Regions from separate parts of the Dactylosporangium sp. McL0621 genome, predicted to be linked through region 1. Evidence: riboswitches for the same ligand, from Rfam matches in the RefSeq annotation. Region 1 holds a riboswitch; each other region holds the start of a gene.
The links. A riboswitch is a leader RNA that binds a small molecule or an ion and turns the genes downstream of it on or off. The one in region 1 is predicted to bind cyclic di-AMP.

Region 1 (4,173 bases):
GACAACTTCGGTCCTCAAATGAAGGAGGGCTGAAAGACCTGGCGGCGGCCCCCCACACCCCAGGGAGGGCCGCCGCCAGGTTCGGAAGGAAGCAATGAATCAGCAGGACAGGGAGCCGGCCCCCACGCCCGTGCCCAGGATCGACACGAAGCGCTGGTACGCCGACACGCGGCTCTGCACCTGGGCCGGGTTGCGGCCCCCGCACTCCAGGCTGCCGTTGATGCTCCGGATCGTCTCGCCGAAGCCGGCGCCGTTGACGATGGCGTTGTGCGGGGTCATGGTGCCCGGGCCGCTCTGAGTGTTCCAGTACCAGAGGGCGGTCTTCCAGGCCACGGCCGAATCGGTCTGCACGAGGTTCGGGTTGTGCAGCAGGTCGATGCCCAGCGCGTCGCCCGCGGCCTTGTAGTTGAAGTTCCACGACAGCTGGATCGGGCCGCGGCCGTAGTACGCCGACTGGCCGGCCGGGCAGCCGTAGGACTGGCTCGTGTCGCAGTAGTGCGGGTAGTTCGCGGTGTTCTGCTCCACCACGTACACCAGGCCGCCCGTCTCGTGGTTCACGTTCGCCAGGAACGCGGCCGCCTCCTGCTTGCGCACGTCGTCCGAGCCGGTCTTCGCGAAGCCGGGGTACGCCGACAGCGCCGCCACCAGGCCCGAGTACGTGTAGAAGGAGTTCCGGCCCGGGAACATCTGGTTGAACTGGGCCTCGCTCACGACGAAGGAGCCGTTCGAGGGGGGAGGAGTCGTCCCGCCACCAGTTCCACCACCAGTGCCGGTGCACGCGTACGGGTCCCAGTACCAGGTGCTGATCACCGGGCTGTAGCCCGGGTTGTCATGTTCGGCGACGTAGAAGTTACCGTCCGTGAACTTCACGATGTCCCCGGTCGCGTAGTTGCGGCCCTGCACCCACGCCGGGAAGCTGCAGCCGCCCGCGGTGCCGGTCTGGGTCGGGGGCTGCGGGGTCGAGCCGCCGCACGAGCCCTGGTCCTGCCAGACGCCGGTCGTACCGGGGGGCGCCTCGTTCTGCGTCCACCACTTGGCGAGGAAGTTGTGGCCGTTGCGGGAGACCGTCGCGCCCCCGGTGTAGACCGCCGAGGCCTGCCAGGCGGGGCTGCAGGACGCGGCCGACGCGGGGAGCATGTTGAAGACCGCGACCACCCCGCCCACGACGGTCACCGCGGCCAGCATCGCCCACAGGCGCACTCTCGACACCGTTGATCACTCCTTACCCAGGTCGTCTGACCTGCCCATCCGACCAGGCGGAGGGGCGTGAAGGAGCGAACGTCATCTTTTTATGAAGAATATTTACGGTTGTCTTGAGACATGCGGCCCGGCGGTGATCTACGTCACTGCGGCGTGTCTTCAACTGGAAGAGGACAAACCGTCCGGTGCGCGAATTCGGCGCCCTGGGTACAGTGACCCACGGTCACGTCCACGAGGGCACCGCCCCCGGTGCCGGGCGAGGCTGCCGCCTAATCGCCGCACTGTGGCGAGCCGGGGACCCACCGTAACGTTGGGGTGAATCCGCCCTTCTCCCGAAGGGTGGTAGGGGTCGTTCCGTCCCGAACCCGTCAGCTAACTCGGTCGGCGGCCGACGGAAGGAACAACGAACAAGATGTCATTGCGACATCCCTACCGGCGCCTGATGGTCGCGCTGCTGGCGGCATTCGTGCTCGGGGGGCTCGCCGCCACGCCCGCCGCGGCCGAGCCCGGCGGCGACACCGGCGACGAGGGCTCCAGCGCGAACCCCACCCTGGGCTCCGTACTCGAGGACAGCACCCGGGCCTGGTCCGAGGCGAAAGAGAAGTTCGACGCCTCGGTCAAGCGCCAGGGCGAGCTCACCGCGCAGCTGCAGGCGACCGAGGCCCAGCTCGCGACGGTGCAGGACCAGGTGGCCTCGATCGCCGTCGCGGCCTACCGCACCGGCCCGCTCACCACGTTCGCCGCGCTGATGGACTCCGGCAGTCCGGACGGCTTCGCCGAACGGGCCGGCACCATCAACCAGATCGCCCACCACAACGACAACCTGCTGCACCAGCTCAAGCAGCTCAAGGACAGCCAGGCCGCGCAGAAGAAGGCGCTCGAGGACGAGGTCGCCGCGCAGCAGCAGCAGGTCCAGACGATGGAGCAGAAGAAGAAGGACGCGGAGAACGCCCTGAAGCTGGCCGGCGGCCCGAGCAAGGGCTTCGTCACCGCCAACCTGCCGACCGCCGACCCGGTGCCCCGCACGTCCACCGGCGCGCTGCCGAAGGAGTCGTGCAGCGTCAAGGACCCCACGACGACGGGCTGCATCACCCCGCGCATGCTGCACGCGATGCAGGAGGCGCAGAAGGACAACTTCAAGCGGTTCGTGGCGTGCTTCCGCCCGAGCGGGCCGTACGAGCACCCCAAGGGCCGGGCCTGCGACTTCTCGGTACAGACGAAATCGGGATTCGGCGGCGTGGCCTCCGGTGACGACTTCGTCTACGGCAGCACGCTGGCCGCGTACTTCGTCAAGAACGCGAATGCGCTCGGCGTGATGTACGTGATCTGGTTCAAGGAGATCTGGACGCCCGCCGTCGGCTGGCACCATTACAGCGGCGTCGCCGGCGATCCCTCCAGCGACCACACGAACCACGTGCACCTCTCGATCCTGTAATCCTCAAAGACGCGAGCGGCCGGCCGATGGGGCAACCGTCGACCGGCCGTTTTCCGTGGCAAGGGGATTGCAGTGAAGTACCGTCTCGTGACCCGCAGCGACTTCGACCGACTGGTCTGCGCGGTCCTGCTGCGCCACCTGGACCTCATCGGCGACATCACGTTCGTGCACCCCAAGGACGTGCAGGACGGTGCGGTCGACGTGGGCCCGACGGACATCCTCACCAACCTGCCGTACGCCCCCGGCGCCCACCTGGTCTTCGACCACCACCACTCGGAGACGCTGCGCACCGGCGGGCTGGCGAGCAACCACGTCATCGACGCGGAGGCCCCGTCGGCGGCCCGGGTGATCTGGGGAAAGCAGAAGCTCAACACGGTGTTCGCGGTCGGCAGGTCGATCCTCGACCGCAGCTCGCCGACGGACATCGGCTCGGTCATGCTGCAGTACGGCGGCGGCGGCCACCTCGCCGCCGGCACCTGCCAGGTCCCGCACGACCGGTCCGAGCAGGTCCTGCACGAGCTGATCGAGAAGGTCGGCGCCCCGATGAGCTCGAGCGCGAGCCGCAAGGGCTAGCCCCTGGAGGAGCTACAGGAGTTCCGTGTCGCGCAGCAGGCGCCACAGGCCGGCACCGTCCGGGGCGCCGAGCCAGCGCCAGTCGTCGGGCGGGAACCGCCGCGGGTTGCCGGCCACGCCCGGGACCGCGCCGGCCAGCACCGCCTGCGTGGGCGAGAGGTGCCGGATCGCGACCGCCGCGATGCTGTCCGGGTGCTCCGCGGCGAACTCGGCGTAGATCTCCGGGTCGTGCTGGCCGTCGTCGCCGACGAGCAGCCAGCGGATGTCCGGGAACTCCTGGGCGAGCCGGGACAGCGAGGCCCGCTTGTGCGCCTGGCCGCTGCGGAAGAACCGGTCCGCCTGTGGCCCCCAGTCGGTGAGCAGCAGCGGGCCGGCCGGGTACAGGTGCCGCGACAGGAACCGCGTGAGGGTCGCCGCCACGTTCCAGGCGCCGGTGGACAGGTAGAAGACGGGCGCGCCCGGGTTGGCGTTGACCAGCCGCTCGTACAGCACCGCCATCCCTGGTACCGATGCCCGGGCGTGCTCATCCAGCACGAAGGTGTTCCACGCCGCCAGCAGCGGCCGCGGCAGCGTCGTGACCATTACCGTGTCGTCCACGTCGGAGACGATGCCGAGGCGGGTGGCGGCCGGGTCGATGATCCGGACCGGCGCCTCGACGGGGTCGCTGTCCTCGCACTGCAGCGTCACCGTGGCCCAGCCGGGGGCCAGGTCGGCCTCGACCACGAAGTCCACGAACCCGCCGCGGTCGCAGCGCACCTCGCAGGTCTGCCCGCCGGCCTGGATCCGCACGAGCGCGTTGCTGACCGACACCGCGGTGAACGAGCGCCAGCCGCGCAGCTTCTTGAGGCGCTTGCCGGGCTTCGGGTCGATGCGGGCCAGCAGCACCCGGCCGAGCACCCGGACCCAGCCGGGCCTGGTCTCGGTCGCGGCGGAGCCGTAGCCGGTGTAGGCGGTGACCGCGACGC
Region 2 (4,173 bases), 340 kb from region 1:
ACCCGGCCGGCAAGCTGACCGCGAACGGCGCGGCGCGCGACGACGGGTCCCGCTTCAAGGTCATCGCCGGGGCGAACGGGTCGTTCAGCCTGCTGTCGGTGTCCAACAACCGGTACGTCAGCGGCAACAACGGCTCCGGCCCGCTCACCGCCGACCGTGCCGCGATCGGCCCGTGGGAGCAGTTCTACGCGACGAGGACCACCAACATATCGATCGACGCGCAGGCCAACTACAACTACGTGACGGCGGAGAACGGCGGCAACGCGCCGCTCATCGCCAACCGTGGCGCGCCCGGCCCGTGGGAGACGTTCGACGAGATCGAGGCCGGGGACGGGTACGTCGCCTTCTTCTCGCACGCCAACCAGCGCTTCGTGACCGCGGAGAACGGCGGCAACGCGCCGCTCATCGCCAACCGCACCGCCGTCGGCGCGTGGGAGAAGTTCTACCTGTCGGCCGGCTGGAACAGCACCGTCAGCATCCGCGCCAACGCCAACAACCTCTACGTGACGGCGGAGAACGGCGGCCGGTCGCCGCTGATCGCCAACCGCCCCGTGGCCTCGGTCTGGGAAGCGTTCACCGGACTGTAGGAAAAGCTCTACCGACGGGCGAAGACAGCGGCGCCCGGGGTCTTCGCGGCGAGGTCCAGCAGGTGCTGGGCCTCGACCGTGAAACCGGCCTCCTCCAGCCAGGCCGTCACCTTGGCCGGCGGGCGGAGATGGACGTGGACGCGCATCGGGTGGCCGCCGTAGCCCTCGGTCTTCAGCCGGTGCGCGTCGCCCACGTGGAAGCCCAGCAGCAGCCGGCCGCCGGGGCGCAGGACCCGATGGAAGTGGGCCAGCACCTGCGGCACCAGGTCGTCCGGGATGTGGATCAGGGACCAGAAGGCGATCACGCCGTCGAGCGAGGCCGCCGGCAGGTCGAGTCCGGTCATGTCGCCGACCTCGAAGGCGAGGGCCGGGTGCGTCGTACGGGCCAGGTCGACCATCGCCGGGGACAGGTCGATGCCGAAGGCGTCCACGCCGGCCGCGTGCAGGTACGCCGTGACATGGCCCGGCCCGCACCCCACGTCGGCCACGCGGGCGCCCGGCGGCAGCAGCGCCGCGAACAGGTCGAGGGTCGCCCGCAGGTACGCGTCGTTCGTCAGCGCATCCCGGACCAGGTCCGCGTAGCTGGTCGCGACGGTGTCGTAGGACGCTCGCGTGTCGTTGCGCCAATCCTCGGGGGCCACGAGCGGCAACCTTAGCCGGACCGGCCCTTTGAAACGTAGCCGTCCGAGTGACTGCGCGGATCACGGCATTCGCGGCATCATGTGCGGTTATGCGCCGCCGCCGACGGTTGTTGTTGTGTGCTCTGCTCGCCGGTCTCGTCGTGGTGGCCGGGCTCGCGGTTCGCTGGGTGGCGGCCCCGTCGGACGAGCGGGCCGACCTCTCCACCCGGCCCGGCACGTCCGCCCGGCCCGGCCCGTTCGTGCCCGGCCCCGGCATGGGCAGCGCGCCGGGAGTGGGGCCGGCCTCGAACGCGACGGCGGCCCACGGGAGCGAGGCCGGCATCCGGTACACCTTCGACGGCGGCCTCGGCGAGCCGGTCACCGACGCGGCGGGGCGGCTCGGCCTGCGGGCGCGGCGCGCGGGCGGCGGGCAGCTCTCCGCCGTCGCCCACGACGGCGGACTTGCGGTGCGCTTTCCGCCGCGGTGTGAGCATTACGGTGCGGAGAGTTGCGCCCGGGCCATCGTGCAGAGCGGTCCGGCCGGATTTCTCAATCCGGGCCGCGGATCCATTACGTACGGGGCCACCGTCCTGGTTCAGCCGAATGAGACTTCCAAAGGCGCCAATGTGGTCCAGAAAGGGTTCTCGGTCGGTGACAGTCAGTTCAAACTGCAGGTCGACGGCGAGGCCGGACAGCCCAGTTGTGTGATTGTCGGCACTGGTTCGAGCGCAATTTTCGTGGCCGTCGCGGCGCGGTCCATCGCCGACGGGCGGTGGCACCGGATCGCGTGTTCGCGCGGTAACTCCCTGCTCACGGTGGTCGTGGACGGCGCCGAGGCGGGACGCACCGCGGTACCGCCGTCACTGTCGATAGCGAACGACGACCCGTTGTGTATTGGCGGCAAGGGAACCAGCGCGAACAACGATCAGTTCGTGGGCGCAATCGATGATGTGTTCGTCACTCGAATCGCCTGACCTTAGGGACAAATCGGACAACAATCGCGCTCCGACTTGAACCTGGGAACGGTGCGCCCTTAACGTGAATTCCGGTCGGCTGGATGTCCGCGCCCCACCCGGGTGCGCCAGGCGGCACCGTCGAGTCGAATTTCGAGCCGGGGACCCACGTGTTCCATCGGGGTGAATCCGCGCGATTGCGCGGTAGGGCGACCTTCCCGCCCGAACCCGTCAGCTAACCCGGTAGGCGGCCAGGAAGAAGGAGTAACTCCTCGGTGGAGACCCATCTGAGGTGGTCGAGGCGGCCCTCCCGTCTGCTGCGGCTCCTCGTCGCCACCCTTGGCGGTCTGTCCCTCGCCCTCGGCATCACGGGCCTCGCGCACGCGGACCCCTCGCCGGGCGAGGTCGAGAAGCAGATCGACGAGAAGTGGAACCAGATCGAGCCGGTCATCGAGCAGCACAACAAGCTCAAGCTCGAGCTCGCCGCCAACAAGACCAAGCAGAAGCAGCTCGAGGACCAGATCGCCCCGCTCAAGGCCCAGGTGGACGCCGCCTTCGACAAGGTGAGCGCGTTCGCGGTCCTGCAGTACAAGAACGGGCGGGTCTCGAAGCTCGACGCCATGCTCACCACGGGGTCGCCGGACACGTTCGTCGACCAGATGACGTTGCTCAACATGGTGGCCAAGGACGAGCAGTCGCGGATCAAGGACGTTCTCGTCGCCAAGCAGCAGTACGACGCCCAGAAGGGCCCCATCGACCAGCTCATCGCGCAGCAGGCCGAGCAGGAGGCCGCGCTGGCGAAGCAGGAGACGCAGGTCAACGCCGACATCAAGACCCTGCAGGACATGCGCATGCAGGCGTACGGCAGCGCGGCCGGCACCGGCTCGCTCGCGCCGGTCGCGTGCCCGCAGCAGTACGACGGCTCGCCGGGCAGCAAGGCCGCCCAGGTCGCATGCAAGCAGATCGGCAAGAAGTACGTCTGGGCGACCGAGGGGCCGAACACGTTCGACTGCTCGGGCCTGACGATGTACTCGTGGAAGCAGGTCGGTGTCACCTACCTGCGGCACTACACGATGTGGCAGTACGAGGACACCAAGCGCGTGGCGCGGTCCGACCTCAAGGCCGGTGACCTCGTCTTCTTCTACTCCGACAAACACCACGTCGGGCTGTACGTCGGCAACGGCTGGATGGTGCACGCACCGAACTCGAGCCAGCCCGTGCAGATGAAGAAGATCGATTCTGAGCCGATATCCGGGTACGGCCGGGTGGCGTGACTTTGACGAAGGGCGGGCCTGCGGGCCCGCCCTTCGTGTTTCATCACTTGGTCGGCCAGGTCCGCCAGTTCTGCCAGGAGCGGCTCGGCGTCGGTCCGCGCTGGCCCTGGTACCGCGACCCGTACACCGCCGAGCCGTAGGGGTGCTCGGACGGCGAGGACAGCCGGAAGATGCACAGCTGCCCGATCTTCATGCCCGGCCACAGGCGGATCGGCAGGTTGGCCACGTTGGACAGCTCCAGCGTCACGTGCCCGGAGAACCCGGGGTCGACGAAGCCGGCGGTCGAGTGCGTCAGCAGCCCGAGCCGCCCGAGACTCGACTTGCCCTCGAGCCGCCCGGCGAGCTGGTCGCCCAGCGTGATCACCTCGAGCGTGGACGCGAGCACGAACTCCCCCGGGTGCAGCACGAAGGATTCGCCGTCGTCCACCTCGACCATCGACGTGAGATCGTCCTGCTGGATGGCCGGGTCGATGTGCGTGTACAGATGGTTGTTGAACACCCGGAACCACCGGTCGAGCCGCACGTCGATGCTGGACGGCTGCACGAGCGCCGGATCGAAAGGCTCGAGGCGCAGCTGGCCGCCTTCGAGCTCCTTGTTGAGGTCACGGTCGGATAGCAGCACCCTCTGAGGTTACGGGGTTCGCTTCGTCGGCCGCCCTGGTGGTCGCGGTGAGCGCCCTTTGCAGCACTTCCGCCGAGATCTCGATCTCTTCGGTGGTGAAGTGCGAAAAAGCTTCCC
Region 3 (4,173 bases), 2.8 Mb from region 1:
CGCGCGGACCGTCGGCGGGCTGTCGATCATCGGCCTCGGGCTCGCCGCGGCCGCCCTGACCTGGTACGGCGGCGGCGGCGGCCCGGACCCGGCGCACGGCCCCCGCTGCACCACCCCGAGCGCCGCCGACCTCAGTGGCCGGACGGTCACCGCCTTCGACCTGGACCGCCCGCTGCGCTGCGCCAACCTGCACCGGGCCACGCTGCAGGACGCGGCCATCACGAGCGCCGACCTCTACGGCGCCGACCTGAGCCGCGCCACGGCCCGCTCGGCGCAGCTGAGCCAGGTGAAGCTGACCCGGGCCGACCTGGGCGGCGCGGTACTGCGCGACAGCTCACTGACCGACGTCGGCCTGCAGAACGCGACCCTGCGCGACGCCGACCTGCACGCGGTGTCGTTCCTGCGCACCGACCTGGCCGCGGCCGACCTGCGCGGCGCCGACCTGACCGGGGCCACGTTCGAGGCCTCCAACCTGCGCGGCGCCCGGCTGGGCGGCGCCCGCCTCGGCGGCACGTCGTGGGTGAACTCGGTCTGCCCCGACGGCACCAAGTCCACCGACGGCACCTGCGAGGGCCACCTGGGTGCCTGAGCGGCACGCCGGAAACCCCCGCTCGTCATCCCTCTCGGGGTGGAGCGGGGGTCCGCGGCGGTGGTGACATGCGACCCGTCAGGGGCGGCCGTAGCCGTACAGCGAGTCGATGTCGATGGGGGCCACCTTCACCACGGTCCGGCTGTTCGGCGCGTGGATGATCTGGTTGTTGCCGATGTAGATGCCCACGTGCCCGAGGCCGTTGTAGAACACCAGGTCACCGGGGGCCAGCTGGCTCCGCGTGATGTGCCGGACCTTGCCCCACTGCTGCGCGGCGTTGTGCGGCAGCGAGACGCCGGCCGCCTTCCACGCCATCATGGTCAGGCCGGAGCAGTCGAAGGTGTTCGGGCCGGCGGCGCCGAAGACGTACTTCTTGCCGAGCTGGGCCCACGCGTAGTTGACCGCCTTGCCCGCCGCGCCGGAGACGGCCGGCGGCGGACCCGGGTTCGGGTTCGACGTCGTGGTCTTCGTCGGCGTCTTGGCCTTGGCGGCCGCGGCCGCCGCGGCGGCGTCGGCCTTGCGCTGCATCTCGTCGAGCTTGACGATGTTGCCCTCGATCTGCTTGCGCCGCCCCTCGATGTCGGCCTTCTGCCGGCTCTGCGCCGCCAGGGTCTCGTTGAGGCGCTTCTGCTCGGTGTCGACGCCGGACTTCGCGGTCGTGTACTTGGCGAGGTCCGCCTGCTGGTTGCGGGATATCTGCTGCAGCGTGCCGACCCGGTCGAAGAACCCGTCCGAGGAGCTGGCGCCGAGCATCAGCGACCAGGTGTTGAGGTTGCCACCGGTCTTGTAGGCGTTGACCGCGATCTGGTCGGCGGTGGCGCGGGCCGCGTCCATGCTCGCCTGCAGCGGCTGGAGGTCGGTCTCCAGCTGCTTGATCGAGGCCTGGGTGGCCTCCAGATCGCCGTTGATCTTGTTGTACTGCTCGACGATGAGCTCGAGGTCCCGGTTGCCCTGGTCGATCTGGGCCTGCAGCTCCTCATGGGTCGGGTCGGCGTGTGCGGCACACGCCGGCGCGACCATCGCCGCGACCGCCACCCCGATGAGCAGCGAGCGCAGTGCCGTTCGTCCGTTGAACACGGCAGCGTCCTTCTTCCGGACCGCCTACCGGGTTAGCTGACGGGTTCGGGCGGGAGGAAGGTGCGCCCTACCGCGACCTTGACGGGCGCGGATTCACCCCACGGGGCGAGCCCCAAGTGGGTCCCCGGCTCGTGCGTCGCGCCTGCTCCCAGGCCCTTCGTACGACTCGGCGGCGCCGGCCCGGGCCGCCCAGGGGGTGGGCGGCGACTGCCGGCCGACTGGACCAAACGTAACGAGAACATCTCGGCGGCGGAACCGCACAGTCCCCGATCTAAGCAACACTTAACGCAGACTCAAAGATCCGTAGGCGGCGCTGAGCAGCAGCGGTACCAGGGCCGTCATCGTGGCCGCCAGCCCGACGAACTCCGCCGACCAGCCGATCAGGGCCGGCCCGAGCAGGATGCCGGCGTACATGAAGGTGGTCAGCCGGGCGACGAGGACCGCGGGCTCGGGGCCGGGCAGCCGTCCCACCGCGCTGAAGGTGAGCGGGATCAGCACCGACGAGCCGAGGCCGGTCAGGGCGAACCCCGCCACCGCGGCGCCCGGGTGCGGGGCCAGCACCGCGGTCGCGAGGCCGGTCGCGGCGACGGCGACGCCGAGGCGGAACAGCGGGCCGGCCCCCAGCGGGCGGTGAGCCGGTCGCCGGTGAGCCGCCCGAGGGTCTGGCCGCCGGTGTACGCGGTGATCCCCATCGCGGCGAGGCCGAGCGTCGCGTGCCGCACGTCGTGCAGGAATATGCCGCCCCAGCCGAGCGCGCCGCCCTCGCAGATCATGAGCGCCGTCGCGGTCAGGCCGAGCACGAGCAGCGGGCGGCTCCAGGCGGCCCGCGCGGACGACGGCGCCGCGGCGCCCGGCGGGTCCGGCAGGCGTGGCCCGAGTACCAGACCGGCGGCCAGGAGCAGAGCGCCCGCCGTGACCGCGTGCACGGCCAGCGACACGCCCGCGTGGGCCAGGACGGCCGTGGACAGCGAGGCCACGACCGCGCTGATGCTCCAGCCGGCGTGGCAGCCGTTGAGGATGGGCCGGCCCGCCCCGCGCTCGACGGCGACCGCGAGCGCGTTCATCGCGGCGTCGGTGGTGCCGTGGACCGCGCCGAGCAGCGCCGTGCCGGCGGTGAACCACCACGGGCCGGGCGCGACGGCGAGGCCGGCCAGCAGCACCGGCATGACGGCGAGGGTGACCCGCAGGATCGCCCGGGCGCCGACGCGGGCGGTGAGGGGGCCGACGAGCTGCATGCACGCGATGGCGGCGAGCGCGAACAGCAGGCCGGTGAGGCCGAAGCGGCCGTCGGTGAGGTGGTACCCGGCCTTGAACGAGGGGGCCCGCACGATGTACGTCGACAGCGTGAGGCCGTTGAGGAAGAACACGGCGATGACGGTCACGCCATCACGACGATCGGCGAACCCCGGATCGGACACGGCCGGTCCGGGGCCCGCCGAACGGTCAGACCCGCGCCAGGCGGGCCGCCTCGAGCGCGTCGCGGAGACGCTGCTCGGCCTCGCTGCTGAGCGAGCTGTGCAGGAGGCGGCCGCCGAGGTGGTACGGCTCCATCTCCGCCACGACCTTGTCGACGGTGATCTGGTCGACGAGCAGGAACAGGGCCGCGTTACCGGGCTCGAGCGCCGAGCCGACGTCCTTCATGAACTTGTCGTCCACCCCGGTGTCGGTGAACTTGCCGGCGACGCCGCCCGCGGCCGCGCCGACCGCCATGCCGATGAACGGGGCGAAGAACAGCAGGCCGATGAGGCCGCCCCACAGCGCCCCGCCGGCCGCCCCGACGCCGGCCATGCTCGTCGACTGGTGCAGCTTGACCTTGCCGTCACGGCCGGCCTCGACCACCGCGGCGTCGCGCACGGTGATCAGCCCCTGGCGCTGCAGCTCGATGATCCTTTCACGGGCCGAGTTCGCGGTGGCCAGATCGGGATAGCCGATCGCCACGAGTTCACTCATGGTGCCTCCTCCTAGTTGACCGTCCTTGCCCTGCAACGGTCTTCGAGCCGCGGCCCGGCCGCCTCGCCCGGCGGAGATGACCGCCGCCCCGATCGCGGGCAATAGCCCTCTGACCCCTTGTTCGCGCACGGCGGGCGCTAGTAACGTCACTGGCCGTGAGCGCAGTGCTGCGTAACAACGTGAGGCTCCTCGGCCCCGAGAACGCCGCCGCCCCGGCGATCGTGTTCGCACACGGCTTCGGCTGCGACCAGAACATGTGGCGGTTCGTCGCGCCCCGCTTCGCCGGCCAACACCGCGTCGTGCTCTTCGACCACGTCGGCGCCGGCGGCTCCGACCTGAAGGCCTTCGACCCGCAGCGCTACTCCACCCTCGGCGGCTACGCCGACGATCTGCTGGAGCTCCTCCACGAGCTCGACCTGCACGGGGTCGTGTTCGTCGGGCACTCGGTCGCCGCGATGATGGGCCTGCTGGCCGCGAACGCCGAGCCGGACCGGTTCTCCGGGCTCGTGCTCGTCGGGCCTTCCCCGCGGTACATCGACGACGAGGGCTACTACGGG
Region 4 (4,173 bases), 3.1 Mb from region 1:
CGGGCACAGGTAACGTCTGCGCTGCGGCGATCGTGAGGGCCGCCGCCATCGTGGCCAGTCTTCGCATGACGCCTCCTGCCGACGCGTACGACCGATTCTCCGACGGCGCCCGGGTCCGCGGCTCGGTTGAACGGCTCGCGTGGCGCCCGACTCGGGCCACCCGTTCCGTGAAGGCGGAACCGCCCGGCAGCGCCGCGACGGTTCGGAACCGGCGTGCGGTTTGCCTAGTTCCGGAACAGGGCGATGGGCTGCCCGTCCTTGGGGAACGGCAGCGAGTGGTGGTCCAGCGGCGCGACGTAGCCGGGGTCGACGCTCCAGTGGTATCCGCGCAGCAGCCGGTGCATGATCGCCTTGACCTCCAGGCCGGCGAAGTACAGGCCGATGCACTTGTGCACGCCGCCGCCGAAGGGCTCCCACGCGAAGCGGTGCGCGCGGTCCTCGCGGCGCTCGGGCGCGAAGCGCTCCGGGTCGAACGCCGCCGGGTTGCTCCAGTAGTCGTCCATCAGGTGGGTGAACTGGAGGCCGAGCATGCAGAGTGTGCGCGCCGGGATGCGGACGCCCTGCACGACGGTGTCCTTGACGGTGTAGCGGACCAGGACCGGCACCGGTGCGCGCAGGCGCAGGGCCTCGCGCATGACCAGGTCGATCGAGACGAGCGACTCCAGCTCGGCCATCTCCGGCGCCGGTCCGAGGGCCAGCGCCTCGGCCCGGCAGCGCTCCTGCCACTCGGGGTGCTGCCCGAGGTACTGCAGCATCGTGGAGATGGTGATTGTCGACGTGTCGTGGGCCGCCATCATCAGGAAGATCATGTGGTTGACGACGTCGTCGTCGGAGAAGCGGTCGCCGTCCTCCGTCTCGATGTGACAGAGCACCGAGAAGATGTCGTCGGTCGCCTCGGCCCGCTTGACGGGCAGGTACCCCCGCAGGAACTGCTCGAGCACCTTCCGGCCGCGGTACGCCCGGCCCCAGCGCGTGAACGGCACGTCGGCCCGGACGATCCCGGCGGCGGCCTGCACGCAGGCGATGAACGCCCGGTTGACCCGCTCCATCTCGGCCGGGCCGGTGTCGCGGGCCCCGCCCATGAACAGATCGGCGGCGATGTCGAGGGTCAGTTGCTTGAGGCGGCGGTACGCCCGGAACTCCCGCCCGGCCTCCCAGTTCGCCATGCCACGCTCGATGGCGGGGTGCAGCCGGCGGGTGTAGCCGACCAGCCGCGGCCGGGTGAACGCCTCCTGCATGATCCGCCGATGCCCGCGGTGCTCGTCGAAGTCGATGAGCATCAGGCCACGGTGGAAGAACGGACCCACCAGCTGCGACCAGGCCGGCTCGTTGGCGAACGCCTTGTCCCGGTTCTGCAGCGCCTCGCCGCAGGCGTCGGGGCCGAGCAGCATCACCGTGTCCTGGCCGAGCAGGTACGACGGCGCGACCGGGCCGTAGTGCTCCCAGTGGCGCCGGTAGAGCCGGATCGGGTCGCGCTGGTAGTCGAAGATCTGGCCGAGCCAGGGCAGGCCGCGGTCCTCGCGGCGCAGCTGCGCCAGCGGACGGGGGCCGGCGGTGCGGGGTTCCGTAGGCCGGGCCGTCATGGCTCACCTCGCGATGGCATCCTCGTTCCACCCAGCCTGGTTCCGGGCGGCCATCGTGTCAACCACCATGTCCCGCCCGCGGGCCCCTCGACTACCGTCGATCCGTGGGCTCCGACGGCGGCCGTGCTGGAGATCGCGGGCCTGGACGTCGGGCTGTCCATGGTGTTCGCCGTCGACCCCGCGCGCAGCGCGGTAGTGGGCCGGCGGGAAGGTGACGAGCACGCGAGGGCCTGCATTTGTAGGAGGGGTGGGGTGGGGCGGACGGGGTGGGCCGGTGGATGTACCGCCCAGTAATGTCCACGTGTCTGAGCTGGTCGTTTGCCATCGCCAGATGGCGCCGGCCCGGACCCGTCGAGTCGCATTGTTGCGAACCGGGGACCCAAGCAGTCCCGGGGTGAATCCGTCGGCCTCCTCGCGTAGGTCGTGGTAGGGCGTGCTTCCCGCCCGAATCCGTCAGCTAACCCGGTAGACGGCATCGGAAGGAGCCTCGATGCACCAACGCTTCACCGCGCTGCTTCGCCGCCCGATCCCCGCACTGCTCGGGACCGCCTCGCTGATGGTGGTCTCCGTGGCGACCGCGGCGCTGCTCAACGGGGGCGCCGCGCCGGCCGATGCGCACCCCGTCGGGACCGCGGCGCTGAGCACCGCGACGCCCGCACAGCCGAAGGCGACCACGCCGCCGGCCCCCGACCTGCTGGACACCGCGCCGGCCGAGAACACGGTCAACTTCGACTTCCAGTTCCAGCCCAACTTCTACTACTGCGGGCCGGCCTCGACCCGCATCGCGCTGACGTCGGTGGGCGCCGACCTGTCGCAGAACGACGTCGCCGCTCGCCTCGGCACCACGGTGAACGGCACCAACTCGGTCGCCGACGTGACCAGGGCAATGAACGGCGTTCTGGGCAAGGAGGTGTACCAGGCCCGCTTCATCGCCGGCCAGCGCGCCTCGGCCGGCGAGGCGCGCGAGCTGCAGTACGACGCCGTCCGTGCGCTGAGCACCGGCCGGGCCCTGGTCGCCAACATCGTGGGCGGCGCCACCGACCAGGCCGGCACCTACCACGAGTTCCCCGGCGGACACTACATCTCCCTGGTCGGCTACCGCGACCACGGCCGCGCCGTGCTCATCGCCGACCCGTCGGGCATGTTCGGCCCGCGCACGTACTGGATGTCCACGGACACCCTGGCCAACTGGGCCGCGGCGCGCGGCTACGTGGCCTGAACCACCTCCGTGGGCGGCGGCAACGGGCCGGGGAGCATTGTTGCCGCCGCTCACGGTCAGGCCAGGTCGGCGGGGCAGGTTGCTGGTTCCCGCCCGGACCAGGGCGATGACCGGCCCGACGGTGTACAGGGTTCTCGGCGTTCAGTCCTTGGCCAGGACGATCACCCGGTCGTCCGGGGCGAACGTCACGCTCGCCGCCTTGTCCGGGTTGAGCACGATCCCGTACGCGGGCGCGGCCTGCGCGTTCGCGGCCAGCCGGTAGCCGACCGCCGACTCGCCGCGCAAGCGGGCCGCCTCCAGCACCGTCTGGAAGTTGAGCGGGTGGCCGGCGCGGACGTACAGCTCGGCGGGCTTCAGGTAGATCTCGCTGCCCCCGGCGTCGAACAGCCGGCCGAACACGTCGGCGAGGTGCGGGTTCTCCGAGACCTGGGTCGTCATCAGGCTCAGCAGCTTGTCGCTGACGATGAAGTCGTCGGCCTGGGTGACCTGGGCCAGCTGGCGGTTGCGGTCGTCGCCCATCTCGCTGACAATCGAGAACTTCCCGTCGAGCTTCTGCTCCATGTCGCGCAGGTGCAGCAGCGTCACGAGGGTCCGCGAGTCGGCGACCTGCCGGTCGACGTCGTCGTAGCACAGCGCGATGACGTGGTCGAAGTCGTCGATGCCGAGCGACTCGAGCACGGCCCGGTCGGCGCTGTCGTCCTCGGTGAGGCTCAGCGACAGGTTCCGCACCTCGGCCGCGAGCCGCTTCAGGCTCAGCGACACGTCGTGGTGGCGCGCCACGACGACGACCTCCGAGCCGGCCGTCAGGTACTGGTCGAGCTGCTGGACGACCCCGACGGCCCGCTGGTTCCAGCCGAGGATGAGGGCCCGCTTCGGCGCCGGCACGGGATCGGGGCCGGCCACGATCAGCTCATGGTGGATCGGCGCGGGCGGCGCCATCACGACGGTGTCGTCGTCGGCGGAGATGGCGAGCAGGTGGTCGCCGTCGGCGATGCGGTAGTCGCCCGGCGGGTTCAGCAGCACGGTCCCGTTGCCCTGGCGCACGCCGAAGATCGCCGAGGTGCGGTACGAGTGCAGCGCGGTGGAGTACGGCTGCCCGGCCAGGCTCGGCTCGTGCCGCACGTAGATCTCGTCGCCGCCGAAGTCCAGCAGGTCGGTGTAGACGACGGACAGCCCCGACTGCAGGCACGTCTGCACGATCAGGCGGGCGGCGACGCTGGTGGCGTCGATGAGGTACGCGGCCGGACCGCCGGCCAGGCGCGCGGCCGGCATGTTCGACTGCTCGGCGACGCTGCCGACGATCGTGCACCGGTTCTCGGCCTTCGTGACGGACAGCAGCATCTTGACGAGGTGCGCGTCGCGGTCGTGCCC

Region 2: linked by a shared signal. The riboswitch ahead of ACPPVO_RS00420 (NlpC/P60 family protein) and the one ahead of ACPPVO_RS59150 (coiled-coil domain-containing protein) in region 1 are both predicted to bind cyclic di-AMP.
Region 3: linked by a shared signal. The riboswitch ahead of ACPPVO_RS45715 (NlpC/P60 family protein) and the one ahead of ACPPVO_RS59150 (coiled-coil domain-containing protein) in region 1 are both predicted to bind cyclic di-AMP.
Region 4: linked by a shared signal. The riboswitch ahead of ACPPVO_RS44680 (C39 family peptidase) and the one ahead of ACPPVO_RS59150 (coiled-coil domain-containing protein) in region 1 are both predicted to bind cyclic di-AMP.

Annotation. Positions count from the first base shown of each region.
Region 1 is NZ_CP188259.1:12,451,583-12,455,755, reverse strand. Features, by position in the region: gene ACPPVO_RS59155 (glycoside hydrolase family 19 protein) at 100-1,209, opposite strand; cyclic di-AMP (ydaO/yuaA leader) riboswitch at 1,457-1,603, shown strand; gene ACPPVO_RS59150 (coiled-coil domain-containing protein) at 1,613-2,635, shown strand; gene ACPPVO_RS59145 (hypothetical protein) at 2,708-3,208, shown strand; gene ACPPVO_RS59140 (App1 family protein) at 3,221-4,173, opposite strand, start outside.
Region 2 is NZ_CP188259.1:89,803-93,975, reverse strand. Features, by position in the region: gene ACPPVO_RS00435 (beta-propeller fold lactonase family protein) at 1-587, shown strand, start outside; gene ACPPVO_RS00430 (class I SAM-dependent DNA methyltransferase) at 596-1,228, opposite strand; gene ACPPVO_RS00425 (LamG-like jellyroll fold domain-containing protein) at 1,318-2,181, shown strand; cyclic di-AMP (ydaO/yuaA leader) riboswitch at 2,290-2,424, shown strand; gene ACPPVO_RS00420 (NlpC/P60 family protein) at 2,436-3,434, shown strand; gene dcd (dCTP deaminase) at 3,478-4,056, opposite strand; gene ACPPVO_RS00410 (MarR family winged helix-turn-helix transcriptional regulator) at 4,037-4,173, opposite strand, start outside.
Region 3 is NZ_CP188259.1:9,644,525-9,648,697, forward strand. Features, by position in the region: gene ACPPVO_RS45710 (pentapeptide repeat-containing protein) at 1-589, shown strand, start outside; gene ACPPVO_RS45715 (NlpC/P60 family protein) at 668-1,666, opposite strand; cyclic di-AMP (ydaO/yuaA leader) riboswitch at 1,674-1,831, opposite strand; gene ACPPVO_RS45720 (hypothetical protein) at 1,949-2,200, opposite strand; gene ACPPVO_RS45725 (MFS transporter) at 2,182-3,048, opposite strand; gene ACPPVO_RS45730 (DUF1269 domain-containing protein) at 3,110-3,616, opposite strand; gene ACPPVO_RS45735 (alpha/beta fold hydrolase) at 3,772-4,173, shown strand, end outside.
Region 4 is NZ_CP188259.1:9,393,291-9,397,463, reverse strand. Features, by position in the region: gene ACPPVO_RS44690 (hypothetical protein) at 1-67, opposite strand, end outside; gene ACPPVO_RS44685 (cytochrome P450) at 225-1,583, opposite strand; cyclic di-AMP (ydaO/yuaA leader) riboswitch at 1,923-2,070, shown strand; gene ACPPVO_RS44680 (C39 family peptidase) at 2,074-2,802, shown strand; gene ACPPVO_RS44675 (CASTOR/POLLUX-related putative ion channel) at 2,944-4,173, opposite strand, start outside.